DNA from 2 places in the Legionella sp. PATHC035 genome. Region 2 is predicted to be linked to the other one. Evidence: riboswitches for the same ligand, from Rfam matches in the RefSeq annotation. Region 2 holds a riboswitch; the other holds the start of a gene.

Region 1 (15,631 bases), 820 kb from region 2:
CCAAACCAAACTGCTCAAGATCCGCTGCAAAAGTCACCTCCGTATTCACCGTGATTTTATGATCGGCATCCTTTCCATAACCTTTGATGCCTGCCACCTGTTTAAAATACCAATAGCGCTCTTGCTGATAAGGGTTTTGGGTTTTGTCGTAGGCAATATTGTTGCAACGATGAACATTAAAGGTCTTTGTCTGGTTCTTACCAAAATCAGCAACCACAGTACCCTGCATTAGAGCCGCTTCAAGGTCTTCTCGACTCAAGTAACCCAGTGCAGGGACGTTCTTATTCGCTAAGGCCCCTTTTAGGATAGCCTGCTTTCCATATTGAAAACGTATGAGTCCAGGCTTAGCATCTGCTTCTTCTAGAGTCAGTAACGCCTCATCCTGAGGAAGACCATAAAGAGCAAAAGGAAAAGCTGCACTGCGCTTGCTTGATGCCTGAGCACGATGAACGTAATACTTAGTCATTAAAATTTTATCTTTGGGTAAATGAGCAACAAGCGGTTTTTGCGCACTCAGTGACTTGGCTTGCTCAAGATCGGGATACCATCGAATAAAATCGAAGTGTTCTTTAACAAAAGCAGGATTATTCAATTCGCGTTGATGCTGGCAAATAAACATCAGCGTAGCTTTGATTCGGGCAAGCGGGACTTTAAAAGCCTTTCCTTCATGAATCACTCGAGGATCATAACGAGTACCTTTGTTTAAATAAGCCAAGGTTTCTTTAGCCGTAGCACATAAAGCAGGCCCATTGATTTCATAACGAGCTGTTGTTGAGGGTTGAGCTGGCACAAAATGAGGTGCAGCAATAGCTCCAAGGTTTATTAATAAGAAAAAAATACCCCAAAAAACGTTTGTTTTCATCGCATACGACAACTGATTGTTAAAACAAAAGGATATCATAGATAGGTTGCTAATTCTAAAAATGAAACATGAAAAACCAGGGCTCTTATTTTCAAGAGCCCATAGTTTGTTTTTTTCTGTAGCGCACTTCCCTATGAAAAATTAAACAATACCAAACCATTATTGTCATCGCCATTACTGATATTGCAAAGCCAATCGACTACTAATCGTTGCTTATGCAAAATGGGATCAAAAAAATTCACATGTAACGTTGCGGTATTATCTTCAAAAACACTTAAGCGACCTGATAAGGTTAAGAACTCTCCTGAAGGGTTCTGGATAAAAAACTTCATGGACGTGGTCACCGTATCAATTAACTCGTTATTAACAGTCTCTTGGCCATGGAAAAAGTTAGTAAAATTAAATCGAGTGCTCGCGCCGTCTAGCTGTCTTCTTAATTGAGTCGGGAGTGCAGGGCCTGTGACCTGGCAATTATCAAAATGGATGATTGCGCGGACATCTTGCCCACTCTCAACAGCTTGCACTAACTGAGCAAAATTAGTGATATTGTTGGTGATATTATTGTTGATTGTCGTATTGAACTGCGTATTTTGAGCAATCGTCTGATTTAATAAGAGGAGACATGAAACGCCTAGTGCAACAGTTCGCCATATGCTCATTTAAATCCTCCATGATTCGTGCTTTTGCTAATAAAGCCAGCCAGATGACCAATAATAAAACTTCAAATAAATTAAGTGTACGCCCTGTTTGTCCATTTTGCCAAATTTTCTAACCCAAGATCAGAGTCTCAATCCAGATTTTAAGTAAATTTACACACTAAACCCCAGCAAACCAATCAAACTATGAACAAATAAACTATAATTAAAGCATCTTAGATGCATAATTTTTAAATTCCTCAGGAGGTTAATGATGAGATTTTTATATGAAGCAAAGGGGATAACCACCAAAACATCTCAGACAACACGTATGATACAATCCCAACAACAAACCAGAAGCATATTTACTGCAAAAAATGCTGCTGCTGCTCCTATGTATGATAACCACCTCCAAGGAGTGCCATTAATTATTTCAAACCTTAAATTTTTTACAGATACTACGTTCAGAGGAAAACCTATTGGCAAAGATTTTCTTTCTGCCGTATGGAATGAATCGGGATTCAAGCTCGGGTTTAGAGGTATGTCCTTAAGTGAATTAATGAAAAAAGAATCAAGAGCCATGTTAGGAATGGTAGGAAAAAAAGAGATCGTGGCTTATAAATCTGATGGAACCAGAGACCTAGTACAAACCAAAGCAAACCTTGCTGACCATGCATCAGATACGGCAAAAGTTCATGGGATATCGGTTTCCGACAGTATCTTCGTGGGATTTAAATTCTCCAGCTTTTTATTACCATCCACTAAAACAGTGGTCGTTGTTGATTACACCAACATCCCCGAGGATCAACAATTTTCCCCATTAGCAGAGCAATCGGATACCACTCCATCTTACTCCCCACAAGGTGAGCCCGCTGTATATACGAATGAGTATGAAAGAACGATAAGCAACGTGCCAGCATGGGCGATTCTCATGAAAATAACCCGAGATGGATTCACATTCAATGTTGACTTGAATCCTTTGTATGTAGACCGAGCCATTTTATCACCCCAGCTCCAAGAGGACTTTGATAATTTGACTGAAGAGTTTTATAAAGCATGTCGGGTCGTTCGAGATGAGATTGATCATCCAGACGTTCGGGAGTATCGCAAGAGCCTGCATAAATTTTATGAGAACTATGCGATTGAAGCAAAGCTGGGAAGCAAGCAAATACAAGCTATAAAGGAAAATTTAGAACAGTATGGTATGGGAATAGAGGATACCCCAGATACCACAGTCACCACACCTTAAACCGAAGCAAAAGTCTTCCCTATAAATTGCCAAGAAAAATTTATAGAGAAGACTTTATACACAGACTCTAATCCATGAGAAGCATTATCATATGCAGATAAGTCTCGCTTCTGCTCAGACACATAAAATTGAAGCAAAGCATGATCGAGAAACTTTATGCTGTTTATAGCACGGGAGACATCCGGTGACTCTCTGTTGATTGCTCTATTTCATTTCGAATAGCATCCAGCTGATTTTGTCCAGATTTTGCCTCAATCGCATAGCTCTCATAAAACTTGTGAAAATTTTTGCGATATTGATGCACATCTGGATGATCTACATCCTCTTTCACCACCTGACATACTTTATAAAATTCTGCGGCTAAATTATCGAGGTCCGCTTTGAGCTGGGGTGATAAAATGGCTCGGTCTACATAAAAAGGATTCACATCAGCGCGCACTCTCACTGCATCTTTGGCTAATTTCATGATAATGGCCCAAGCAGGAACTGCACTTATTATTCTTCCTGAAGGTTGCAAGGATAATGCCTTTGTTTCATTCACCGGTGTGGTTTGCGACTCATTAGGGATGTTGTTATAGTCAACCACTAATACGTCATGCATTTGGGGGGATACAAAATCAGAAAAATGAAACCCTGGTATCATGGCTTTTGTTTTTTTCGTAGCATCATCCGGGAAATGCTCAAGAAATTTTTGTTTCGTTATTTTTTTCTTTTTACCTAATGCCAAATCTTCATCCCATAATAACCCTAACAGAGTTTGTGCAGGCTTACTACCTAACTCTTCTGCCGATACCTCTCTAAATCCAACAGAAACCCCAGATTCTTTGAGAACATCGCTTACAAAATTTTGCCCAATTGGTTGTCCTCTAAACGTAGTATCCTTGAAAAAATTAAGGTCAATGACTCTTAAAGGAACATTTTTTTTGACTTTGTCAAAAGAATTACTATGAAAAAAATTATATTTCTGATTCGTAACCGCTTTATTAGTACGAAGCAAACTAAATCGTAGCATCATAAGATCACCAAACTCATCAATAAATTTTTGATTCTATATTGACTGATTGTTTATAACAAGCAGTACTATGATCAAAAAATAAACATGCTAAGCTGCTTCTGCCCCATCAAATTCAGAATCACTCGTCGTCAAACGGTTAAAATACCAAGAACTGTAAAGAGCACCTAATCCACAAAAAATTAATCCTAAAGGCAAGGCAATGAGTGATTGCATCAGTAAATAGGCACTTAAAATAGTTAATAGGGATGAGCCAAACATCCGTACCGTATGAATTATGGCCAGTGCAAGACCTGCATTTTCCTTATAGTCTGCAAGCATCATCGACATCGTAGCCGGTGCAGTTAAACTAATGCCCAAATTACAAATTAAAGCAAAAGACAATACGTATAAATTAAATTCAGAGAGATTGGCGCACAATAACATCGCAAAACCGCCACTGATGATAAACCAGCTACCAAGATAAATTGTCGAAGCCATGCTGAAATACTTACGCAGCCAAATACCTAAGTAATTTCCAACAATAATATTTAAGCCATTGATTATAAATAGAATACCGTACACTAAAGGTGAATAACCCAATTGATCGATTATAATATAGGACGAATTAATCACTGAAAGCATTACGGCGGCAAAACTAAACATCATAATGAAAGAACCACTCCAAAGTGTAGGCGATGGAATGATCTCTTGATACGCTTTGATCACTTGTTTCACATTAAAAGGCTCTTTGGGCTGAGTCCAAAATGGCGATTCCAATAATCCATGGCGCGATTTCAGTAACAGTACTAAACCGATCACGGCCATTAACATGAAATTCGCTTGCCAACTGCAATAAGTAAAAATGAGCGAACCCAATACCGGAGCCAGAATCGGAGATATTGAAACAATCATAGAGACATAGGATAAGACCTTGGCGCGCTCTACAGTATCTTCAAAGTCGCGCGAGATTGAAAATGCAACCAGATTAGCACAACACAGAGCAAATCCCTGTAATGCCCTGCCTAGAATGAGCACAAAGATATTTGGAGCAAAGGCACAGATTAAACTGGCAAGAGCGGCAATGAGTAAGCTCCCCGGCAATAAACGACGCCGTCCAAAATGATCAATAAGCGGCCCCCAAACTAATTGAGTCACCCCAAAAACAAACAGATAAATACTTAAGGTTAATTGACTTAAGTTATGTGTGGTACCAAAAAAATTTGTGATATAGGGTAGCGAAGGTTGATAGAGATCAAATGTAAGTAAAGAAAAAGCGGACAGTAAGCCAATAAATAAAATCGAGGTCTTTGGTTGCGACATAATATTCATTTTGTAAAAAAAATAGTGGGCATTATAGTAAAATCTCGATACTTTTGCTCTAAATTCGCAAAAAAATCTGGAATCAAGATTTTATCTGTCTTTCCCTTCTCCGCATGCAGAGCAGGTACCCATTAGGGCGGATGAGGGGTAAGTCGATGAATAACCCTCACCCCTAACCCTCTCCCAAAAGTGGGAGAGGGGATTTTTTAATGGAAAATATCTTGCGTCACTGCCATTAATTCAAGAAATGTCCCTTCTCCCCACGGGGAGAAGGTGCCCGCTAGGGCGGATGAGGGTGGAGTCGATGAATACCCCCTCAGCCACAAGCGGGAGGAGGGATTTTTTTAACTAAACATTTCTTGGCGCCGTGAAATACGCACCGCTATACCCAGGCTACAAAATCAGCCCTGGCGAATCAGATAATTACTGCCCGCATGAATTATTTTTTTCATCCGATTATCTTCTTCTGGATTAGGCTCACAGGCTTTAAATGCATCTTTTACTGAGGCAATACTTAGAGGTAAAACAGGCCGACTATCGGTTTCCAAATAACCGTCTTTATTCTTAAAAATAGTAAACTGGTCCGTAGCAAATTCATGGCAATCCGTTAACGTTTCATCCTGGCAAATGGAAAACTTAATGGAGCGTTCTACACGATAGGACTCACCCACTTCGTCAGCAAAAACGATATCTCCATAAACTATGCTATGGCGGGTACCGCAAAAATAATAGCCAAATTTATATTTACCATTCTCAATAACATCAGTGCGAATAAACCGTCCCTCGCCTTGAGCCAGACCATTGAGCGTCACAATATGCCGAACCTCTTCTTTGGGGTTGTTTGCAGCTACTGCCAAACCCATTAAAGTCCATCCCATGATTAACAAAACAATTTTTTTCATTTTTATTCCTTATCTGAAAAACATCCTCAAGGAACATGTCTTTAAGGATCAATAATCAACTCTAATGTCAATTTAGAAAGAAAAAATTTTAACCAAACTGACATCGCAGTCCATTATGCAAAAAAGAAAGCCTTTTGAACAGATGAAAAAAGTTGACTTTTTGCACAAAGTTTAACCTGGTGATTCTGTTAAACAAGGACAAAACTGCGTCAGTACGAAGAAGGATTGGGGACTTTTAAGCTCCCCAACCTTGAGGTGAAAACCCATTTTTATGGCTTATTTAGATGTTTTAGGCTTTGAGTTGTAGGTGAGAATGACAATCATTAATAAATGCCAGGACACCACCATCTGGGGCACAATCTTTAGGGCTATGGTGCGACTTATCAGGAATATCTAGGGAAGCACCTGCCTCTATAAGCATTTTGATCATTTCTCGATCACCCCGTACCACGGCCTTATGAAGCGGCGTTTGCCCCTCGCTATCCTGAAGATCTAGAGATGCTCCAGCTCTCACTAATGCGCGCGCGCAATCCAAATTTTTGCTATAAACGGCCCAATGCAGTGCTGTGCGTTGATAATTAGAGTCTGTTTTATCCAAATCCGGTTTCGGCATTGATTTGATGAGCACCTTAAGTTCAAATAATCGCCCCCAAGTTGCAGCTCTTCTGAGGGCCTGATCATGCACTGGACTACCCAATTCACCTCTTTTACGTAATGAAGCACAGATATTGGCGAGTTGAACTGAATCGTGTGTCTTACGTGACTCACCCAAAAAAGTAAGCAGTCTTGGTGCGAGTTTTCCACTGGCTTGATCCATAATCGTCTGGTTCGTGTCCACCAATCTGGAGCTGATAGAAGAGATTTCTAACAACTCATGGGTACGCTCCATATCAACCCGACTGAGTGGCTTGTTTGCAAAAAGCAGATTTGATAATTCGATAATCATCTTTGGCATGGCGCCAAATAAAGTGGTATCACTTGCAACCATTGATTTCACAGCAATTAAATAAGCGGCAACGAATTCGGTATTGTTTGACATATCCTGATAATAGGTCAGCTTTTTATCCCTCATCGCTTCCAAAGTACTGGTAACCCCCGTTGACAAAACCAAATCGCCTGATGAACGAGCAACTGTTTGGCGCATTACTCCATTGGGTAAGCTTTGATGGTATTCGATTGCTGGCAGTGACTTGGAAGTAGGCAATGTCGTATCATGATAATATGCATATTGGATATCCGATTTTTTACTGCCAAAATCCCCGACTAGAACATATTTATCTTGACCACTTAACTTAATGTATTGTGCGATTAATTTATAATCTTTAGAAGAATCTACTGCGGCAAGATACATAAAACCATATTTACCCGTCGGAAGAGACGCTTTCTCAGGACCATTTAATGCCGGTAAATCCTCTGCTTTAGTAATGGTAGGTAAACCTAATCGATCTTGGCCAATACCTGCACTGCCAATCAACATATCCTTATCACTAAATGAGTCATAGACCTCAGGTTGATCCTGCTTGGCTTGCATACGGTATAATGTTTGCATAAACATGTCTGCAAAGGCCGCTTGGTTTACGTTTCCTACAAATAAGAATTTGCTGTCAGGAGAGAGAACTCGTTTCACAAGATGAGCAGCTGAATGCTTACACCGATTGGCATCGATAAAGGCTACCACTGTATTTTCAACCGCATCAAACTCTTCCAAGGAAGACAGTCCAACATCAGTACCCTCTATTGAGATACGACCATTGACTGGATTCCCGTACATACTTTTAAATCGAGGAATTCCATCAAGCGTACTGACTAAAACGACATCAATATCCGTTACTCCCTTTTTCCCGAGCTCGCGGACAATATCCTTAGCAATATTACCGGCGAATGCAAAATCACCTTTTGCGGTTGGATTATGACAATTCGCATGAATAACAATAACCTTACCCATAAAATGAATCCTCTAACTGATCAATTTATAAACTATATTTTAGAACCTCAACCTTAACAAAATCTTAACGTTTAGTATTTTTTATGGTTCTTTGGGTTATTTAGATGTCGTTTTTAATTAAAAGTAATTAGATTGTATTTGAATAAATTTTTCTGATTTAAATGAAAGCGAAATGATGTTGTAGCAAATAAAATGGTCAAGTAATGAAGCATTGAGAGGATTTACTTTTCTGCATTTACCCTTCATGGTAAAATATTGTTCGTACATTAGGGGTGCCAGTTATGGCTGAGAGGATGAACCAACCCTTGGAACCTGATCTCATTCGTCTGAGCGGAGGAAAATGTGTCAATAGTGATGTTCTCAGGTGTTATTGCTTTTATTACTTCGTTTATCGGCTTATTGCCGCAAATTATCAAATCCTTAAAAACACGATCAACTCAGGATCTTTCGATGATCATGTTGATTAATTACCTCGTCTGTTCTGTAGCGTGGATTATTTATGGAAGCAGCACGGATTCCTTTTTTGTGATCAGTTCTAACGTCGTAGGCTTAATTGTCAGTTTGCTGCTTATTCTTTTAAAAAGACATTATGATGCACGATGTAATTAATTTAACAGGCTATCAATCGATTTTATGCCTCAATGGAGAATTACCTGAGTCGTCCTTTTTCAAAAGGCTGAACCTGCCCATTATCGCAGCGGATGGGGCAGCCAATAGTCTATTAGCGCGTGGAATTAGCCCGCACTTGATCACTGGGGATCTGGATTCTGTCCGACCAGCGCTCTTAGAAAACCATCCTTATCTTCATTCAGCCGATCAAAATTCTAGTGATTATCAAAAGGCGATGCATTATTTGAAAGAGAATGATTTATTACCTGCGATTATTGTCGGAATCAATGGCGGGCATTTGGATCATGTATTGAATAATATTAATATTTTCATGGAAACAAATTGTCTTTTGTATGCGCCCCCGATACGCGGCTTTGTTTTAAATGAAAATTCAAGTATGGGGTGCTCATTACCCATGCATACAAAAATTTCATTAATCGGAATACCCACAGCAACTATTTCTTCAAAGGGGCTTCAATGGGAGCTGAATCATTCGCAACTTTCTTTTCCAGGAAAAACTTCGTGTTTCAATCGAACACGACGCGCTGATATTATCTTGGAAATTCATCAAGGCTCGGTTTTGGTTTTGATATATGAGCAGATGATTGAGGATGCGGGCCTCATGTTCGCAAATTCATAAAGACACTACAATCATCCTGCATAACCCGAGTGTCGAAGAATGGTCAGCAGCCCCTAATCGATTTCAATGGAGCAATGATCTCCTGTAGTTACTAAAGTCACAATACTGTCTTTAGCGAGCTTTTGGGAACCACATAAAATATCTGGACCAAATGCTGAATTTTTTCGATAGCCAAAAATATATACCTTATTCGCAGGTCCCTTGCCTGAATAGGACTTTCCGCGAGCACCGGATTTTTTACCCTCCACAGTAAATCCTAAAGCAGCAGCTGTTTTTTCATCTGTTTTTACTTGAACGGTGATCGTATCTTTGGCAATAGCTTGAATTGAAAAAGAAAATAGAATGAACCCAATCCAATGTGTTATTAATTTTTTCATCATATAAACGCTCCTTGTTCTATGATTCTCTTAATATAACTTATTTGCGGCTTAAGGAATATAAATTCAACTAAATACTGACAATTTTCTAATTCAAGCTTGTTTCTGGTTATTCTCTTAAGAATAAATCAGTAGAGCGAGTCCGATGAATGAATTCTGTGTCTGAAATCGGTCAACACATGCAGACCTGCGTGCTGTTCTTGAATTCCAAATCATATACACTATTATCAATATATAGCCAGATGAATTCGTCTACGCATAGAATTAGAGGTTTTCAACTCTAATTGATAGAAAGGGAGGGATATAAGGTTCTTTCCAGTAGTCTTTATTAACACTTTTGTTGCCTGTTTGTTTGATGCATTTATTTTAAGATATTGATTCAGAGCGTTCCATAACGAGGCATATTGAATGAAAAAAATAAGGGTTTGTGCATTATGCTACTAAAGTTTTTTAGAGGAAAATCTCCCAGCGTCAGTCATGCGGTAGAATATGCTGCCATTTTTAGTGTTCATGAAGCCCATAAACCCAATTTATTCAAAGGTTCTCTCTCTGGTGAGCTTTGGCGTCATGAAAGCATGGGCAAAACGTTAACTTCAATCAGTGATTTTAAAAAATTACAGGAATTAACAAAGAGAGCAACGGCAAATATGATTTCCTGGGAGAAGAAAAGATCCGAGCCTCCTCCCGTGGTTGAGGTCGTATACCAAGATTGGGGTGTTACGGCGATGGAAGCTACCCAAAAGTATGCAAAAATTTATTCCATATTAAATATGGCCAATTCCCTCTATCCTGGAGGAGGGTCATTGGAAGGTGGAAGTGCCCAGGAAGAAAACATGTGGCATCGAACCACATGCGCACTTTCATTAATTGATAAAATAGTCCGATATGATAAAGATTACGAGAATGCATTTCTTTATACTCCTGAAGGCGTGGAATTGGTAGAAGGCCGAAGGAGAATGACCAATGAAGAACTCGAAATTTTAAAGAAACGTTGTAACGAAGCCTATTCACCGAACGCATGTAAAACATTCCTTAGCGATGAACCGAGAATTTGTTTTCGAGGCCCGGAAGTATTGATTACACCATCAATGGATGATTTTTCAACCAATAAGGTTGCTGATCCGGATATGAGCTTTTCATTTCTCGTGCCAACTAATATTTTTCCCTTCCGTGAATTAAGATCTGCAGCACCAGAACACTTTGCTGAATCCCATTCAAAGGCGCCAGAAGTCGTCAAAGAACACCGGGATGATTTACGACGACGCATTGCAGCACAACTAGACACCTTGATTATTGCCAACCAACCTTATGCAATGTTTGGCGCCTGGGGTTGCGGCGAATTTAAAAATGAACCCGAACTCATCGCTGAAATTTATGCTGAGGAAATTGAAAAAAGAGCCTCGTTTTTCCACCACATCATGTTTCCAATCATTGATACCCGTTCACAAAGCAAAAATTTTGATATATTTCAAAAAATATTGACTGGTATAAAACTTGGAGAGGATAGCGCACCGCAGCCTTCATCCCATATTTAAAAGCCTGCTCTAATGTGCAATGCACCCTCCCGCGACATATTCACCTGACCTTGGCAAAGAACTGCTCAAGGCCAGCCTATGCAGAATGAGAATAGCTCCTCGCTACCAAGATTACTTCGAGTTAGAGAGTTTTCTCTGTTCCTCTATTTCTATTTTCTCGTCATCACTTGCGTCAACCTCTTCTTCATTTTCACTTTTTTCACCCTTTTCTAAATCGTCCTCAGCAGGGCTCTTAATAATCGATTTAAGTAGAAGAGGTGCGACTCCATTGTTGGTAGGTGTTGACGATGTATCTTTAGAAACCTCGCTACCACCCCAGGTAACGAGGAACAAGGCTCCATAGAGGAGTTGAAATAAGAACATGACTTGCTTCACTATTTGGTCATCATGAAATACCAAACTGATTGCCAATCCCAAGATCACTGCAGAAAAAATTGCTTGAAGCCCTTGGATCAATTTTTCATTGAGGTGGGTATCGGAGCGTACTACAGCATACCCGGAGTTTAGGGTCTGGGCAAAAGCGATAGGGATTAACGCAATAGGACTTGTTGTATTATTAATTTGCATTCCTGCCTGTATTGTACTTTGCGTCACCAATAAACCGCCATTCGTTCTTTGCGTATTCCTATGGGCTGAAGAAGAGGTTGGCACGCGTGCCTGAAGACGATTTAATATGTTTGAAGTTGATCCTGGCATTTCAAAATCCTTTTAAAAAATATAAATGGGGATTAAATCCTGGCTTAATCCACTGCGTAATTGAGCTACTGAAAATGCCTGTGCATTTTTTTATTAAGGTTTTCCAGAAGCAAGTCATTATTTTAACTTGTTTTTTTTCAACTTCAACCTTAATTATAGAAGGAATTTAAGGGGTCTTAGTAGAATGATTTCTTATATAAATTCAAAACTTAATTTATAATGTGGCACGATAAAAGGATTTCTATAATTTACAATAATAAGGAGTAGTGAACATGGCTTATGAAAAACAATCTGCAACACCCCAAAAATCGGTGACTATGTATAACCTGTTAAGCTGGAGCACGGTGTATCGAGGCTACAATGCATTGGTAGCTGGGCTTGTTATGTATCAATACATCAATAATCCAGAAGCGGCAGTAATCGAGTATCTTCCGGATGTTGCAATTCATGCATTCGAAGCAATTGCCCCTAATACATTGAATAATTGGGCTGCAGGTGCCAACATCGTTCGAGGAATTCAAGCGGGACTCGGATTTTTCTCACCCAATTCTACAATTCCCAGAGTTGCTAATGGTGTTGATGTAATCAATCACGGAGTCAACACGTTCCACCGAATCTTACAATAACAAACAAAACAGATTGGTTCAGGTTAAGAAATTATCCTTAACCTGATTGCAATAGCCATACTTCTTCTCTTGTTAAGACTTATTTTCATTGATCTGTTACTATACCCCCAATAAAATTAAGCACTTTTTTTATCCTACCTGAGGTCACAAGTTGTTCTTTTCTCAACCTAAAATCAATCGTATTACATTACATTTAGAATCGACTCTTAATGAAACTTGCCGAAAGAAATGGGCATATTGTCTCGGAAAAGCTACTTCTGCCGCATTAATACCTAAACCGACGCACCTAAAAGAAATGGTTGATCCTAATAAAATTTTCAACACCTGGACTTTTTTTCGGGGAAAAGAACATTTTTCTTGGGATCTGATAGCCTTAACAGATGCTGACGAAGTTCCTGCATTGAGGGCAATTAATGCGATGATGCAATATGAGTTTTATAAAGATCTCTATCAAGGGGTGCAAGAAATAAATAAAAAGTTAAGCCAATCTCAACCAGATTACCAGTCCATTATTGATGACGCCAAAAAAATTAAAAGAAGAATAACTGTCGTTACTTCAGTACGAAGTGCCCATGAGACCATAAAAATTGAAGCAGACTCTTGGAAACAAGGCAATCTCTTCTTTGATTTTTGCAAAGGTCTGGTTGGAATAGTTCATGCCCCCCTCATGTTGTTGGTCGGTACCCTGTGTGCGATCCCTTATTATTTATCTCATTCTGAATATTGTGGAGGCCCTGAATTTTTCTTAGATACAGCCGCTTATTTTTGTGAATCAGTAAGGCAAGTGCTATTCTCAGTTTTATTTCCCCTAGCCATGTTGTATTCTGCCTATACTACCAATTCATTTAACCCATTTACTCAAGGTGAGATTTCACGTTCATTGGATGGCATTATTTCATTGGCACAAGCTGAACTGGACAAAGAAGTGGAGCAAATGGTCCATAAGGCAAGTGTTGATTAATTATAAAAACCGACCTTATTAGCCTGAAAATTTGTCTTCGAACCACTGCCTCCATCATCCGAGTGCAACAAGCAACCTCCTAATTGTGGTATTGTCTTGCCACAGGGAGCTCCCTTGTTGTCCTCGAAGTAAGGTGGAACAGGGTCCGAAGATTCCGGCATTGTATAACTAACTAGTGAAGCTTTGTTTTTCCTTTAGTGTCACCAAACAACCAATCCGCACTGACTTCAAGTTCATCGGCAATTTTTTGCATGGATTCGTCATCTAAAGCAACAACACCGTGCAAGAGCGCTTCAATTTTAAATTTAGGTAATTGGAATAATTTGGAGCATACTTGTACCCGCTCAGTCATTAACTCAGGAACACCAAGCTCATCGAGCTCCTGGTTCAAACGTTCAGTAAATTTTTTGTTTGACATGGTAGTCTCCTCTTTCGCTTTTTATCAGTTTAAAACAACTAAGCTTAAGGAGTGATTAACAACTGAAATTTAATGTTGGTTCATAATTCGTTACACGTCCTCTCAAGTACCGGGGATCTCCGCGCTGTGGCACAGAAGTAGGCTTGGGAATACCGCTGAGGCTCGGGATGACTTGAGATTCGGCCAGAAAGTAGCATGGTTATTTCAGAAAATGGCTGATTAGAGGAAGCAGAATTACATTTACAAGACCAACCAAGATCATCGCCAAGCTGGCAATTGTTCCTTCGGTTTGCCCTATTTTACGCGCCTGGGCCGTTCCTGCTGCATGGGCGCCTACACCTAAAAAAGTACCTCGTGCAAGGGATGAATTGAACGATACATACATGAGAATCAGCTCACCAATAACTGCTCCCAAGATGCCCGTAATAATAACAAAAATGGCGGTCAGATCCGGTGTGCCGCCAATGACACGAGAGACTTCCATGGCGAATGGTGTACTAATCGAGCGCGGTAACAAGCTTAGGCGTACATTTTCATCAAGGCCTAACAGAACAGCTAATGCCCAACTTGAGAGTATGGCGGTTAAACTTCCAGTAATGACCCCAATGAACAGCACGGGCCAGTGTTTACGAATCAGCGCACGTTGTTCATATATAGGAATAGCAAAGGCGACAGTAGCTGGTCCAAGTAATAAGACCAGCCATTGTGTTCCTCGAAAATAATCCTGGTAACTGACCTGCAATAGATGAATCATCAAGGCTATTAGAAGGGGGGTGAGAATAAGCGGCATCAGCCACCAAAAGGACCACCGGCGATACAATTGTTTGACAATGAAGTACAGGCTTATGGTTATAAATGACCAAAAGACCGTATGTGTCGCTGAGTTAGCCAGTAGACGACTGAACATGAGCAATTCTCCAACGATAACAGCAATCGACAACCACCGCGGTAACTAACATCACCAAAAGTGTACTTAACACAATCACAAACAGAATTTTAAGACCCAGGACACTCAAAAACTCATGATGCTCGAGGACTGCAAGCACCGCTGGAACAAAGAAAAGCAGCATATCTCCAAGGAGTAGTTCAGTGCCGCGCTTTATACTGTCTAATCTCATGCATTTGGTCATCAAAAGAAGCAAAACCACACCTAAGCCCAGGATTCCTGCAGGCACAGGCAGTTTGGTAAGCTTAACAACCAGATCGCTGGTCAGCCAAAATAGGCAAACCAGTCCAACTTGAAATAGGGGCTTTTTCACCCATTTTAATGCCATATATTCATCCGTTATGATCATTATTCTTTCAAATAAGTGTACATCTTTATTCATTATGAATAAAATGAATTTATAGACTTGTATTCATTCTATTTTGGAATACTTATGGAATTTAAACCGCTTCATACATTTATCGAGGTTGTACGCCAAGGGAGTTTTTCCAAAGCAGCCGAAATTCTTTTCACAACCCAGTCCACCGTGAGTAAAGCAATAAAACAGCTTGAGGATGAATTGGGTTTTCCCCTCATCGAGCGATTTAAGAAACGTAATGTAGCTACAAAAGCGGGCGAAATTGTTTATCACCGAGGCCTCAAACTGATTGCCGAGCGGGATGATCTTCTGAAAGAACTTGATGAGATACGGGGCTTAAAGCAAGGACGATTACGCCTCGGTATTTCTCCTGTAGGAAGCAGCACCCTTTTTGCCCCCCTTTTTGCTCGTTATAATCAGCTCTATCCAGGTATTGAGGTGGAGCTCATCGAACATGGAAGTGATAAGCTCGCAGAATGTTTGCGGGCAGGAGACATCGACTTCGCCGGGACCTTATTACCAATTCCTGAAGAGTTTGATTGTCAACCAATCCGCTCT
Region 2 (15,631 bases):
TCGGAACAATCCGCCACAAGATCATAGTGAGTGATGATTTCTTCTGCATTATGAGCCGTTAATCGAAAGTCATACGCATGAACCTTAATTTTTGAGTTGAGCGTATTTAACCTCATCTTTGCTACAGCAGCTTTGGCTTGGCCAACCTCTTTTTCTTGGTAAAGAATTTGCCGATGAAGATTACTTTCGTCGATGAAATCACCATCGATTATCCCTATCGTTCCCACTCCTGCACCAGCGAGATAAGGAAGCAGTGTAGCTCCAATGCCTCCTGCACCAAGACATAATACCCTTGCCGCTTGCAGCTTTTGTTGTCCATGAAGGCCGATTTCTTCTAATTTAATTTGCTGAGAATAACGTTCTAACTCAGATAAAACCGTCATATTGGGTTCCTTAACCTAGATTTTGCCGCAACATAATTAGCAATAATGTCTATCATTCAACAAAACTCAACAGTTGCTGCGTCGCTCTGTGGGGATCATCCGCTTGCGTAATTGCAGAAATCAGAGCGATACCATGAACTCCTGTAGCAACTACATCGGGCATACGCTCAATAGTGATCCCCCCTATTGCAACCAAAGGATAATTTAAAGTGCGTTGCCAGCGATGTAAGCGCTCAATCCCTTGGGCTAAAAAAGGCATTTCTTTGCTGGTCGTTGGATAAATGGGGCCAATCGCAATATATGAAGGACAAATCGCATGGGCTCGTGCCACCTCATAATAACAATGAGTGCTTACTCCGAGTAACAATCCCTGATTTCTGATTGCATCTAAATCTGCAGTATCTAAATCTGATTGCCCTAAATGCACTGCTTCTGCATTCAACTTTAAAGCCATGTCCCAATAATCATTAATAAATAACGTAGCACCATACTTTTTAGCCAAAGCAATACTTTGCTTCATCTCCTCTTCCAGAATTTTACTTTTTTCTTTAATTCGCAACTGAATGGTTTTTACCCCAAGTTTCAAAAGCATTTCGACCCAGGAGAAGCGATCAACCACAGGATAAAGACCTAATCGATGACATGGTTGAAATGGTTGGGGCGCCTCATACAATGGTTTGGATGAAAGATAAGGCAGGTCCATTTCATTCTCTGGGAACCCCCCATAATATAAACTGGTCCCTGCCAGACGGGCTGCTTGGTGTGCGTACATTTTTGCGATGATTAGTGCATCTTCGACTGAGTACCCCAGAACCAATGCCCCAGTAATTGCCGCGGATAAAACTGATCGAAGTTCCGGATATTTTGCATCAGAGAAGCGATTTTTCGTCAGCCAAAATGAAGTAAGCCCATTTGTCCAATAATCATGTTCCCATGAAGTTTCTTGCAGATGCCGCCCCAATAGAAAAATACTTTTAGCCCCCAGGGTTAATAATTCATGAGCCGCTTCCTGCATGGCTTGATGGGTCATGATCGCACGCTTTAAAATCAATTCGGCCTCAAGGGTATTCAAGACCAAAACATCTGCAAAAGAGAGCCCTGCAGTTAAATCATCCGCATCTTTATCACGATGCTGAGAAGGTAAAGTAAAATCTAAAACTACAGGCCCAGAATAATTGTTTAGGATTTCTAGGTCTTCGCGAGAAATGGATTCGCTTATTTTAATTGCCTTGGGATAATTGGATCCATTGAATAGCTGTTGTTGCATTTCAAGACCCAATCCACGCACTGTTTGCTGATCGATTTCACTACCAGTATTGCTCCACACTGTGTTCATCATAGAACCTCCTGATGCCAAAAAGGTGTATCGATTAAAGGGGTACAGGATTGGGCGGTAATCCGCTCCGGCATAAGACCTGCCTCGAAAGCACTTCGTCCAGCAATAACTGCATGTGAAAAAGCTTCCGCCATGGCTATAGGATGAATCGCTGAAGCAACCGCACTATTCAGTAACACCCCATCAAAACCTAACTCCAAAATCCGTGTCGCATGCGATGGCTTACCAATCCCCGCATCGACAATCAAGGTTACATCCGTTAATCGATGACGTAATGTCTCCAACGCAAAAGGATTGAGTAATCCTTTTCCTGAACCAATAGGTGCCGCCCACGGCATCAAAATCCTACAACCACAATCCATGAGACGTTGGCATAAAACTAAGTCATCAGTACAATATGGAAAGACCTCAAATCCTCGTTTTACTAATTCATTCGCTGCACGCAATAACTCAAAGGGATCCGGCTGCAGACTCAAGTCATCACCAATCACTTCCAATTTAATCCATGAAGTATTAAAAAGTTCACGCGCCATTTCAGCAGTAGTAATCGCAGTCTGTGCATCACGACAACCCGCAGTATTGGGCAGTAAACAACAATTCAAAGACTGAATGGTTTGCCAAAATAAATCGCTACCTGTACCACTGGCCAGTTGTCGTTTCAGAGAAACGGTAATTACCTCTGTTTTGGAGGCCCTTACCGCATCGGTCATTACCTCAAGTGATGGATAACCCGCAGTACCCAAAAGCAACCGACTTGTTAAAAGCTTATCTGCTAAATGCCACATGATTACCCTCCTTGCATTGGCACGATGAGATCAATACGATCTCCCTCGTACAAGGTCGTCTCCGCAAACATTGATTTGGGGATAAACTGATTATTAATTGCGATTGCCACATGTGCAGCAATATCGTTCTGCCGTTCAAGAATGGCCTGTAGTGTAGTGGATGCATCTACAGTTAGTGGTTCATCATTTATGTAAATGATCATCAATAAGCCTCCCAGAGCTCAGGATAATAAATGTCTTTTTGATTGCTCCTTAGTCCACGTAGAATTTCTTCTACCAATGCCGGCGCGATTAAAAATCCATGACGATAAAGTCCATTTACCGCAATCAGTTGCTTTGCATATTTTATTCGCGGCTGATGATGCACTAACGTGGGACGACAGTGCGTCACCGTTTTAATGATTCGTGCTTCAGCAAACCCTCGGTGGACATAGTAAGCAGCTGTTAATAGTTCAAGCGTCGTCCGTACTGAAATTGGACTGGAGTCTTCTGTCTCCAATTCGCTGGCCCCGATAAGGTAATAAGAGTTCGGACGCGGAGCAATATAAATGGTATATCTTGGATGCAAAAAGCGTATTGGCCTTTGTAATTGCACGTCTGGTGCATGAAGCCAAATCAGTTCTCCACGAAGCCCACGTAAATTTGCAAAAGTGCTTTTTGCTCCTAGGCCTCTGCAATCAAAAACAAAATCAAATAAATAAGTGGTATTTCCTGTTTCTACTTTACCGGAGTGGATGTAAGAAACATAAGTTTGGTCCCGCCAAAGGACTCCTTGTTGGTAAAGATGTTTTTTGAGTGCCAGCAATAAACTCTGATTATCAAGTTGCGCTTCTTTGGGGAAATAATACCCTGCATGGAAATGATCCAGCTCGGGTTCAAGCTGCCTCAGAGAATCTTGAGTGAGCACTTGATAACCTGAGTCACTTAATTTACTCACAATCCGTGTACTGAACTGCTGCCATTCTGCTTTATCTCGAGGGTGGTGCACCACAAGAGAACCTTTTTGACGAAAATATACCGGTTCCGTTAATTGATGCAAAACAGACTTCCATAATGCATCAACTGATTCCATTCCCAACTTGAAAATTACATGTTCCGCTTTATCAAGCTCAGACCAAGGTGCCAATAAACCTGCAGCGGCGTAGCTGCAATTATTGAACGCGCTTTCTGCCTCAAATAGGGTTACCTGCCATCCCTCCTTGTGTAAACGCAAAGCCAGCAAACACCCCATGATCCCAGCACCAACAACAGCAACATTTTTCATTTCATTAAAATCACTCAAAAAGAACATAGCGTAGGTTGAGCCTTGCCCCAAGAAAAAACAACAAGATGATTAGCAAATACTGCTTGAACCTTCTTAAGTGGGGCCAAGGCCTAACCGACAATTATTAACCCACACAACATGCAATAGGCTCTAGATCAGAATGAGGCATCTTCGGCAGTAGCTCGTTGGTATAACACGAATGCACTGAGAAAGAGTCATCAATTACTCCTAAATGCTTGCCAAAACGCCCTACCTTATTCCAATCACGTTCTACATTCAAAAGCGTGCGCGAGAAAAAGGGCAAGCTTCGAATGAAAATCGTATGATACATAGGCGTTCGTAACTGAGGCTTTGTTTTACATAACAGTTCGTAAGCTTCATCTGGATTTTCGGTAGTAAACGCTGCGCCGCGTTGGGTGGCTTTGAGAAAACCTTTAATGGTTTCAGGATTTTTTAGCATCCTTTCAGGCACAATAAACTGAATGGAGCAAAAACAGCAGCAACCTAGACCGGCTAGCTGATCCAGGCGTAAAAATACTGTTTCACCACGGAGATGCTCCAATTCAACTTTTTGAAAATTAATAAAACCAATGCCGGTATCAATTAGGTCACGACAAATTGCATCAGTCACATTCATGCCAATACGCACTGTTTCATAACTGGCCGAATCAATACCAGCTAATTGTGCCAAATTATCAATAATGATTTTGCCGAATTCACCAATATACCCTACCCGTTTACCGACAATATCTTGGAATGAATTAATGCCACTGGACTTCAATGCGATGAGCCCGGTCGGAGGTTCATCCAATAGCGTTCCAATTGATGTCACAGGATAACCCTTCGCACGAGCGGCTAAAGTATGAATCATGGCTTTAACACCAAAATCAACATGCCCCATACCTACAATTTCAGTCACATCACTGGGATCACTAGGCTCCAAAATTGCAAGTTTTATGCCTTCCTGTTGGTAATAACCTAATGAATGAGCAACAAAAATTGGGGTATGGTATGGGTTTGCATACCAATTCAGTAATAAAGTTGTTCTTGTAGATAATGCGCTCATACCATAGCTCCTTATATTGATTGATAAAATAAAGGATGGCTAAAGATATCGCGTAAAGACTCAATTGAAGAAGTTAACCTTCATTAGAACTGTTCGGAATCACTGGCAAAAAAGCTCGTTCACCAAGGCAGGTCATTCAAAAGCTTAACTGTGCTCAAATGAAATTCAGTTTTAAGGCGTTCTTACGCTGGTATGAACCAGATCAAGTTCAACGGGTATTTCTCAGACGTTTATCACGACACCCCGCGCCATCAATTGTTGGTAATGCTAGCTGTTATGGAAAAAACTGTCAAACTTTATAAACGGCTAGAAGGTAATAATACCCTCATCCGCCCTAAGGGCACCTTCTCTCCATGGGGAGAAGGAAAACTCATTTAAATTCCCCTCTCCCATTTCGGGAGAGGGGCAGGGGTGAAGGTAAAATTTATTTATGATTCTGCACATAAAACACATTATGCTGAATCAAAAATCGCTGACACAATAAAGGAGTATGCTGCAGTAAGTGATGAAGATATGCACAGGTGAATTGCTGGGAACACGTGGGGCAAACGCATTCGGCATCAATAAGCTCAAATTTCATTTGTGTTTTTGGATCCATTAAATCGACATCCCCTGCACGACTATAAACCTTTCCTTGCAATGCGGCTCGGGCTGGTTCGTCCGTCTCAATAAATTCGATACCCTGATCGTGCAAGCGCCGTATTAATTCGGCGTCAAAATTGCCCATGATATAACGTGGCAGGTGCGTCCAACGATTTAATTGTTCCCAATCCAACTCGTTCATAACATGAAAATAAACGCCATGCGTCCTAACCACTGCATGTTCCTTGAGATCATCTGCATGTATAAAAGGAACAATCGCATCATTCCAGTTATCCCAAATTTGTGGAAAATCTTGGGTGATGTGTTGGGGTAAAATCACTGCATTGGGTTTTAAATGCTGAATCAACGAGATCAAATCTCCCAAATTAAGTTTTATTCTAGAACCATCATAGGGAGATTTTAGCGTAAAGATTCCTTCTTTATTTGCCACAAGTGATGCGGCATTCAGGACGATAACATCAGGCCAAACGAGATAATGTGACAAATCAGATATTTTTTTAAGCACATCTTGACCCGGTTTATACAACAGACTCTCTAAAGAGAAAGATGCCGCGGTTACTTTTGCCTCTTGCCAATTTGCCGTGGTAAGACACAAACCTGCTTCCGAAGTTAAAACGGGTAAAAAATTCTGTGCTGCTGCCAACATTCCTGATCTCCTGATTAAGCTAACTGTCTTCATCGTGAGTGCAGCGCCGGCTCTCCCCCATTGTGACACTGCGCTACAGGATGGAGCTCCCTCGCCATGCTGGGGATGACGAGCAGCTGCACTCAGTTTTTGGGTAGACAGTTCGCGGATTTATAGCAATAAACTGGTATCACCATAACTAAAGAATCTGTATTTTTTTTCAATTGCTTCTTGATAAAGCATCATCGTCTGTTTATGACCAATAAAAGCGGAAACCAGCATTAATAAAGTCGATTCAGGTAAGTGAAAATTGGTCATTAATCCATCACAAATCTTAAACTCATATCCTGGGTAAATAAAGATGTCTGTATCCCTACTGCATGGAGTGAGTACTCCATTCTGGACCGCACTCTCAAGACTTCGCATAGCAGTTGTGCCGACTGCAATCACCCTATTTCCTGCAGCCTTTGTAGCATGTACCGCAGCACATAATTCAGGACTTATTGTAAATCGCTCGCTATGCATTTTATGATCTTTGATGTTATCGCAACGAACCGGTCTGAATGTCCCAGCCCCAACATGCAAAGTAAGATAAGCTACTGCAACACCTCGTGAATGTAAGCTGGCTAATACGGATTCATCGAAATGCAAACCCGCGGTTGGTGCCGCTACAGAGCCTTCATGTTTTGCATACACTGTTTGATAACGGTCTTGATCCAGATGTTCATCATTTCGGGTAATGTAGGGAGGTAAGGGAATGTGCCCTATCCCATTTAATAACTTCAAGACATCCATATCCGCTTTGCAAGTGAATAAATCATCCTGCCTATCAAGAACTTCAATTTCTTTATTTTGTTCCAGCTTAATAATTGAGCCCGCTTTCAATGACTTGCTGGCTTTAATATGAGCTAGAAAAGTGAACTCACCCGTAATTCGCTCGACTAATAACTCAACCTTCCCTCCAGTCGTTTTTTGGCCATGAAGACGGGCTGGGATAACTTTGGAGTCATTCATTACCAATAAATCACCCGGGTTTAAAAAATCTGCGATTTCACGAAATTGGTAATGACCGTAGTCACCTTTTTGACGATCATAAATTAAAAGGCGCGAATCACTACGATTTGGCAAAGGATACTGGGCAATTAATTCTGAAGGTAAATCGAAGTAAAAATCCTGTTTATTCATAAAGCAACCTGAAAAATAAATTGCCGGCATTATACACGAAATACCCTCATTCATCATCCCCACTGAATGCAATTCCTAACAAAATTACATGTGAATTAAAAAGTTTTATTTTGCCTAATCTTTTTTTGGCAATGTCGGATCGACATTAGGGGTCGGTGTTGTATCTTTTATTAATCGTTTGGCACTATAGAGCCATTGAAGCCTTTGCTGTGATTCCATAATTTTCTCTGGCGAAACTTGTTCGATTAATTTATTAAGCTCCCCTTTGTTTTTAGGGGATATGGTTGAACTTTCGACAATATTTCGTGCTTTTTCTATATCGTCTTCTTTAGGTGCTTTTAATACCAAAGATTCAAATTTCTCGATCATTTGTGAATAGCTGGCATGAGCATCTGTTTTTGGAGTATGTGACAAACGGGGATTTCTACTTAATAATACTTTTTGGGCACGCGTTTCCCTTAAGGTCTCTCCCATTTGATCTCTGGCTCGTTGCATTTCTGATTTTTGGTTTTTTAATACTTCTCTTAAATTGAGGGGTTGTTCGTAGCGATGTATATGCTTCTGCAAATTTTCTTGTATTTTTTCGAGACAATTATAGCGAGGCGTTTGAATCCGTTCTTTAGCCTGCTCAAAATCACGCTTAGCCTGTATCCAGTCCTCTTCAGTCAATTGATTAGGATCCTTGTCTTTAGGAAGCAGAGCATAAGAACCATTATCGGTTTGCACAAGAAATTTTGCATCCTCATGTTTCATACTAAAACGGGCTTGTGAATAATCAAACACTTGTTCTAATTTATCATTGAGAAGGATTTTCTTGTTGTTCATTACGTTCAACGCGGAAACCAAACCTCGTTCACGTAATTTCAAGCCTTCCATTTCAGGGTCCAATTGTCCAGGGATGCTCTGATGCTCTCGTATTTTGGCTCGGGTTTGTTCCAAAGCGAAGCGAAATAATTGTTCATAGTTCGTTGTTGTTTGGTTCAGATGAACTTTATGAAAACTCAGTTCATGTTCAATCGTTTTAATCTGTCTACTAAGACGTCTTTTTTCAACTTCATGAATCTGGGGATCATCAGAAACGGTGCTTTTATAGAGTTCTTCCTGCGCTTTATACCGTTTGAGATCGTCTACCAAAATCGATATTCTTTGTGCAGAAAAAGCGGTAGGGTCTCCTTGCGGGTGCTTGAAAATAGGCAGTTGCAAATACGCATCCAGTATATCGATATGGGTATGAAGTGCCTCATGGTAAGCGTCCATACGTCGCCCTTCCTCTTCGAGAGCCGCTAATTCCTCTTCAACCTGCTCTAATTGCCGTTCCAATTCATCCAGTTTTTCATCTAAAACTTTAATGGTTTCAACGTAATGAGCGATCATATCTTCTATCATTTGAAGTGGAGTGCGATCAAAAGTGGTTTCTTGACTCTGTTCGTGTTTACCCTTTGGAAGATGTTTGTCGATTTCAAGACGAATCAGCTGATCTACATTTTTAGCCAGTTCTTCTCGCTCTGCAATAATTCCCATGAGAAGAAAAATCAAGTGTCGCTGTTGGCTGAGCATTGCTTCTGTATTACGTTCCCTGATTGATTCAATTCGAGCCTCTTCTTTCATAATTTCTCGAGCAATCATGGTTAATGTCACATTACCGCCAGTTGTTTTTAGAAACTCAAATACCTCCGCGGCATTTTTTAACCCAAAATATGACAAAAATTGAGTCGCCAAATAAGAATTTGTTCCGATATTATTAGGTTGATTGTGTTTTTCTATATCTGCAAACCATTGCTCCATCCGGTCTGAAATATTTTTTTGTTCTGTAAGGCTTAAATTTTGCCATATTGGAGTGGCGGCTTCTGTTGCAGAAAGGACCGAATTCTTAGAAATCACTTTGATACTCCAATAAAGCACCTTTGTTTAAATTATAGGCTATTTATGGAGAGAGAAGGCTGCTTATACACCGCAAGCACGTTTAAAGCTACGTATGAATCTAATTCAGAGGATACGAATTAAGTGGTCTGTCTCTATTAGGGTTTTTGGGTTCAGGCACATCGAACCCAAAAACCTACCTCCCACTTTGAATTAACTCGTTGCTAGCAACCAGAAGGATATGTATTTCAAGGTGTAGTAAATGAATTGAGCGATGCAGATTCGAACAGAGATCTTTCATCAGGAAAACTGGGTTTCGCAGCAAGCACCGGATTATAGTGACCTGGTTCTCTATCATCCTTCGAACCAAGTCCGGATTGCTCGCTAGGCTCGTCGCTGGTTAACTTTGTATAGGGGGATGCATTGAGTTTCCATGGTTCACTTTCTGTAGCAGTCGAAGATTTTGAAGGGAACAGCTTTGCAGCAAATTTACTGCCCTGACCCGCCAAACCGCCAATGAGTAAAAATGGAGACCAAAGCACAGCACCTACAGATTTTATGACTCCCATAAAACTTAGTCCATCCTCATTCACAACACGCGATTTAATCATCGTGAATACGTTTTTATCACTGTTATAGCATTCTTTAGCGCTGGAACTTAGATAAGCACATCCCAAAATTGCATAGAAAGCCAGTGCTCCAATGCCAAGAGTCCCAAGAGTCCCAAGAGTGCCGACAGTCAATGCCATTGCACCTGTGGCACTTGCTCCAGTAAATCCAGCAGCTGTCAGTGATGTGGCAGCTAATCCAACCGCACCTAGAGTAAGTTTGAGAATTAAAGCAAGAACGAAAATGGGCGCAACGACAAAAGCAAGGATGAGAAATGCTCCCGATCCCCAGCCTGGACCTGTGGAATAACTCTGACGATAGCTGTAACCTCTTCTGCGGGGAAATATTTCAACCGCTGTTTGGGGAAGTACTCGAACCGGAGAAACAGGTGGATAAAGGGGTGTATGAACGTGAACTGTGGGATTAGTGGAAGAGGGATTATGGTGGTGATGATGATGACGCGAATCTACATTAACTTGAGAACCTACACCGCTATAACCAGTATGTTGATCATGACCATGATATTTACCGTACACTTCAGTCTCCTTTATTATTATTAAAATCCGAACTACCGGTGGCAAGTATAAAAAAGAAAACTTAAGGTTTTATTAAGAAAATGCAGCTTTCTTTACAAAATATTTACATTTCTTTACAAAAGATCAGAGAATGATTAACAAAAAGACAGACAACACCCAAATGATGCTGGATGTTACATAGGGATGCTGGTAGCTCTTAAAGGTTTTTCTTCGGGAAAGAAAATCAAGAACGAGTACCGGAACTACCGAAAGAAAAGTCAACATGAACACAAGTACCACTTGCAGTGCCCAATTCTGAAAAGGCATAATTTGTACTAAATAATTGAGAATATCATGCAGCATTTCACGCAGATAATAGATCGCCCATAAAACCCATAAATCAAAAGAAAAGATTAACCAGGAAGCAACAAAGAGAGGGATTATTAACTTAGCCCCTTTAATGGCAAAAATTTTCTTAATGGTTTTGATGAATTCTTCTGAAAAAAACACCAAAATCGAACCAAATAGAACAAGTAGAGTGAGCGTCAATAACATTTATTAGCTCCTTTTCTCAATATCTTCCAGTGCTTCCCAACGCGCATAAAATTGGGTTAATAAAGCTTCATCTTCAGCCAACCCCTGATTGATCTTTGCAATGACCTGAGCTTCTTGTTGGTAAAATTTGGGATCCGCCATTTGTAGCTGCAATTCAGCTATTTTTTCTTCCAGTTGCTCAATTTTCTGTGGCAACTGAGCGAGCTCGCGTTGCTCATTAAAACTTAATTTATTGGTTGCTACAGTGCGTTTTACAACGGGTGCCTTGACTCCCTGTTCGCGCTGTTCCTGTTTCTTATGCATTTTATAGTCATCGTATCCACCAACAAATTCATTGAACTGCCCTGCTTCTTCATACACTAGGACACTGGTCACCACCTCATTGATAAATGCCCTATCATGACTAATCAATATTAAAGTTCCGGGATAATCAACTAACATATCCTCAAGAAGCTCCAAAGTTTCAATATCCAAATCATTGGTCGGTTCATCCATCACCAACAGATTAACGGGTTTAGCAAACAGCTTGGCTAACAATAACCTGTTTCTCTCTCCGCCGGAAAGCACAGAAACCGGCTGATTAAATCGTTCCGGTGAAAATAAAAATTCGCGTAGATAGCTGGCAACATGTTTTTGTTTACCATTTATTGTTACATAATCTGCACCATCACCGACATTAAACATGACGGTTTGATCTTCACGCAAGTGCCGACGCAGTTGATCAAAGTAGGCAACACTTAAAGAAGTACCCAACTTGATCTGTCCGGAATCAGGCTGTAATTCTCCAAGCAATAGGCGTACTAAAGTCGTTTTACCACATCCATTAGGGCCAATTATTCCAAACTTATCCCCTCGAGTGAGTAATAAGGAGAAGTCACGTAAAATTGTTTTATCCCCTAGTGTATAATTCACCTGATTGGCTTCGATCACTACCGAGCCCGAACGAGTGACGTCTAGTGAAAAGGACTTAACTTTACCTAATTGATTACGTCGTGCCTTATATTCTTCTCGTAGAGCCTTTAATGCGCGAACCCGACCTTCATTACGTGTGCGTCGCGCTTTGATACCCGTACGAATCCAGGCCTCTTCCTCAGCCAACTTTTTATCAAATAAATCATTTTGCTTTTGTTCGCTCAGACGAATCGATTCTCTTCTATCGAGATAGGTTTCATAATCACAATCATGCTGATAGAGCTTGCCTCTATCGATTTCCACAATTCGATTGGATACCTGGCTTAAAAACTCTCTATCATGGGTAACCAACAACACAGTACCCTTGAAACTTTTCAAGTAAGACTCCAACCATTCGATTGCTTCTATATCCAAATGGTTTGTTGGTTCATCTAAAAGTAATAAATCGGGCGTTGCAATTAATGCAGCCCCCAATAAGACACGACGTTTCATACCCCCTGAGAGATTATTCATCCGTTCGTGGGTAGCAATGCCTAAACGACTGGCCATAGTTTCGATTTGTGGCAACTTGTCCCACGCATGTAAATTATCCATCTGTTGCTGACATGCGGCCAATTTTTCCAAGTCACCCAATTGGGAAAGTTCATTAAAACGTGATAAAACTTCGCCTACTTCACCAAGACTTCTCACTAGGAAATGATAGACAGACTCTTCTCCGGTAATTGGAACTTCCTGGGTCAAACCAGCAACGCGCAAACCAGAAAGTTGATTGATTTGACCACTATCTGGGGTCAATTCACCTTGCAAAAGTTTTAGAAGCGTGGATTTACCCGCTCCATTTCGCCCGACTAATGCGATGCGATCGTGGGGTTGGATCTGCCAATCGGCATTATCTAATAACTGATTTCCCGCAATATTGAGGGACACTCCATGAAGGGAAATAATACTCATACACGAACTCTGACTATAAAGTTACAGCCTGAACAAAGCAAAACGAAAACCGAGTTTTGCCGTCATTGGATGACGAGGTTTTTGCTTTCGCTTCACCCAGACTACAATACTAATATTAGACTACTTTTTAAATGAATTTATTTTGAAGATAAAACCATTATACCGTCCATCTCGACCTGAGCACCACGGGGTAATGCAGAGACACCTATTGCCGCTCTTGCGGGGTAAGGTGCAGCAAAGTAACGACTCATTGCCTCATTAATTAACGGAAAATGGCGTAAATCGGTGAGGTAAACATTCAATTTCGCTATATGTGCCAAGCTACCACCAGCCGCTTCACAAACAGCTGACAAATTTTCTAATACTTGAGTGATTTGCAGTTTAATGTCCTCACTGCAGAGTTGCATGGTCACAGGATCCAGTGGTATTTGTCCTGATAGATAGACTGTATCACCACATCGAATGGCTTGTGAATAGGTTCCAATCGCTTCGGGAGCCAATTTTGTATTTATAGGTCGCATTAATTATCCCCTTGTTTCTTTCTATAAAGACGCATCACCACTTTATTTGCTCGCAACCTTCGCATGACCCGAGCCAGATGCGTTCTATCAACAACACTGATTGAGAAGGTAACCGCATTATGCCGACCATCACGTGGATCGACATTGATATTACCTATATTGGAGCCTGACTCAGCAATAGCAGTTGCCAGCGCAGCTAAAACGCCACGCTCATTAATCACATCAACAGTAATATCAACCCAATATTCTCCCTCAACTTGTTCATCCCAACGTAAGGCAACAAATTGCTCTGGACTGGTTCGCGAATTTTTTAAAGTGGCGCAATCACTGCTATGAACAATAATTCCCCGGCCTTGTTGGAATTTACCAACAATATTATCGCCAGGAATAGGTTGACAGCACTCGCCAAAATGAACCACCATTCCCTCAGTGCCTTTAATTGCCAAGGGTCGTGTTTTAATTCCCTTGTCTAACTCATTAGAGTCTTGGGTGACTACCAATCTTTTGGCAATTACCATCGCCATTTGGTTGCCTATACCAATCGCATAGAGCAAATCATCGATTGTTTTATAATGCAAGTCACTCAATAGCGCTTGCAATGATTCGGGGGGTATTTTGGCGTAATCGCTGGATAGTTCATTTAATGATTGCTCAAGTAGACGTTTTCCTAAACTAATTGATTCGGTATTTTGTTGGCTTTTCAGAAAATGGCGGATATTAGAGCGCGCTTTACCGGTAACTACAAAATTTAACCACGCTGGGTTAGGATGTGCGCCGGCCGCAGTCACAATCTCAACGGTCTGCCCATTGGATAAAGGAATGCTGAGGGGAACTAATTTTCTGTTGACTTTCGCTGCCACGCAACTATTACCTACTCCAGAGTGCACTGAATAGGCAAAATCAACGGGTGTCGCCCCCTTAGGTAATTCCATAATATGGCCTTTAGGGGTAAAAACGTATACCTCATCCGGGAATAAATCAATTTTGACGTTTTCAATAAACTCCAACGAACTACCTGTGCTGCGTTGCATTTCCAAGAGGCTTTGTACCCATTCTCGTGCTCGCAGTTGCGCTTCATTGACTTCAAGGCCAGATGATTTGTAAATCCAATGTGCAGCCACCCCATTATCAGCAACTTTATCCATATCACGAGTGCGAATTTGCACTTCCAGAGGAACGCCAAAAGGCCCAAATAAAGTGGTATGCAAGGATTGGTACCCATTTGCTTTAGGAATACCGATATAATCCTTGAACCGTTGTGGAACAGGTTTGTAGGTACAATGTAAAGCACCTAAAATGCGGTAACAGGAATCAATGTCTTCAGTGATTACACGGAAGGCAAAAACATCGGTAATCTCAGTAAATGAGGCTTTCTTCTGGCGCATTTTTTTGTAAATGCTGTATAAATGCTTTTGTCTACCGAAGACTTGTTCATAAGGAATATTTAATTGAGCTAGGGCCAACTGCAAATCACGTTCAATCGTCTGCGTTAACTCACGCCGATTACCACGAGATTTTTCCACTGCCGATTTAATCGCTCGATAACGCATAGGATATAAAGCTTGAAATCCTAAATCCTCAAGACCAACATAAATGGAGTGCATTCCTAAACGGTTCGCGATGGGCGCGTAAATTTCTAGGGTTTCGATGGCAATTCGCCGACGTTTTGCATAAGGCATCGCACCAAGAGTTTTCATATTATGCAAACGATCAGCCAGTTTAACAATAATGACGCGGATGTCTTTAACCATAGCCAAGACCATCTTACGAAAATTTTCGGCCTGAGCCTCAGCTTTTGATTCGAATTTTATTTTGGTTAGCTTGGTAACACCATCAACAAGAGAGGTAATTTCTTCGCCGAATTGGTGGGTTAAATCCTCTTTACTCACGGAAGTATCTTCAACAACATCGTGGAGTAAAGTCGCCATGATTGTTTGATAATCCAGGCGCATTCGAGCAAGAATTAGGGCTGCTGCGACGGGATGAGTAATATAGGGCTCGCCGGAACGACGCATCTGACCTTGGTGTGCTTTTTCAGCGACCAAGTAGGCTTGATAACATTTTTCTATTTGCGACTGCTCAAGATAGCATTTCAGCTCTTCATCGAGCTCCTTAAAGTAGCTCACGCAGTACTCCCTAGTATCTAACATGACCGTACCCCTTTACCCCTAAATTCACACCATTTAAGACGCCTCGAATCAATCATGATCCCTCATGATTCATTACCTAGGTGAAGTGAAACGGAACCCGGAACATTTTAGTCACCTAAAAGCCTGGGTTCCGTTTCACTTCACCCAAGCCAAATGATTTTGTTATCTAAAAATTATTCTTTATCCAAAATTTCAGGGGTAATCAAACCTTCAGCTATTTCACGCAAAGCCACAACGGTAGGTTTATCATTTTCCCATTCAACCATAGGTTGATCGCCTCGAACTGCAATTTGGCGCGCACGCTTAGTAGC

What was found. A riboswitch is a leader RNA that binds a small molecule or an ion and turns the genes downstream of it on or off. The one in region 2 is predicted to bind thiamine pyrophosphate.
Positions count from the first base shown of each region.
Region 1: linked by a shared signal. The riboswitch ahead of OQJ13_RS10430 (SemiSWEET family sugar transporter) and the one ahead of OQJ13_RS14055 (ABC transporter substrate-binding protein) in region 2 are both predicted to bind thiamine pyrophosphate.

Region 1 covers NZ_JAPHOT010000001.1:2,365,443-2,381,073, reverse strand. The annotation lists gene OQJ13_RS10465 (hypothetical protein) at 1-862, opposite strand, end outside; gene OQJ13_RS10460 (hypothetical protein) at 994-1,521, opposite strand; gene OQJ13_RS10455 (hypothetical protein) at 1,769-2,746, shown strand; gene OQJ13_RS10450 (hypothetical protein) at 2,910-3,761, opposite strand; gene OQJ13_RS10445 (multidrug effflux MFS transporter) at 3,849-5,060, opposite strand; gene OQJ13_RS10440 (hypothetical protein) at 5,462-5,962, opposite strand; gene ankY (Dot/Icm T4SS effector AnkY/LegA9) at 6,252-7,907, opposite strand; TPP riboswitch at 8,166-8,263, shown strand; gene OQJ13_RS10430 (SemiSWEET family sugar transporter) at 8,250-8,516, shown strand; gene OQJ13_RS10425 (thiamine diphosphokinase) at 8,500-9,156, shown strand; gene OQJ13_RS10420 (hypothetical protein) at 9,210-9,536, opposite strand; gene OQJ13_RS10415 (poly(ADP-ribose) glycohydrolase domain-containing protein) at 9,968-11,068, shown strand; gene OQJ13_RS10410 (hypothetical protein) at 11,180-11,764, opposite strand; gene OQJ13_RS10405 (hypothetical protein) at 12,037-12,390, shown strand; gene OQJ13_RS10400 (hypothetical protein) at 12,542-13,351, shown strand; gene OQJ13_RS10395 (hypothetical protein) at 13,524-13,769, opposite strand; gene OQJ13_RS10390 (LrgB family protein) at 13,969-14,676, opposite strand; gene OQJ13_RS10385 (CidA/LrgA family protein) at 14,654-15,043, opposite strand; gene OQJ13_RS10380 (LysR family transcriptional regulator) at 15,149-15,631, shown strand, end outside.
Region 2 covers NZ_JAPHOT010000001.1:3,189,983-3,205,613, reverse strand. The annotation lists gene OQJ13_RS14080 (HesA/MoeB/ThiF family protein) at 1-383, opposite strand, end outside; gene thiE (thiamine phosphate synthase) at 436-1,722, opposite strand; gene OQJ13_RS14070 (thiazole synthase) at 1,719-2,504, opposite strand; gene thiS (sulfur carrier protein ThiS) at 2,507-2,707, opposite strand; gene thiO (glycine oxidase ThiO) at 2,707-3,768, opposite strand; gene OQJ13_RS14055 (ABC transporter substrate-binding protein) at 3,893-4,834, opposite strand; TPP riboswitch at 4,997-5,090, opposite strand; gene OQJ13_RS14050 (queuine tRNA-ribosyltransferase) at 5,259-6,083, opposite strand; gene queA (tRNA preQ1(34) S-adenosylmethionine ribosyltransferase-isomerase QueA) at 6,234-7,247, opposite strand; gene OQJ13_RS14040 (hypothetical protein) at 7,362-9,128, opposite strand; gene OQJ13_RS14035 (hypothetical protein) at 9,356-10,252, opposite strand; gene OQJ13_RS14030 (hypothetical protein) at 10,376-10,786, opposite strand; gene OQJ13_RS14025 (ATP-binding cassette domain-containing protein) at 10,790-12,649, opposite strand; gene OQJ13_RS14020 (RidA family protein) at 12,787-13,170, opposite strand; gene spoT (bifunctional GTP diphosphokinase/guanosine-3',5'-bis pyrophosphate 3'-pyrophosphohydrolase) at 13,170-15,320, opposite strand; gene rpoZ (DNA-directed RNA polymerase subunit omega) at 15,494-15,631, opposite strand, start outside.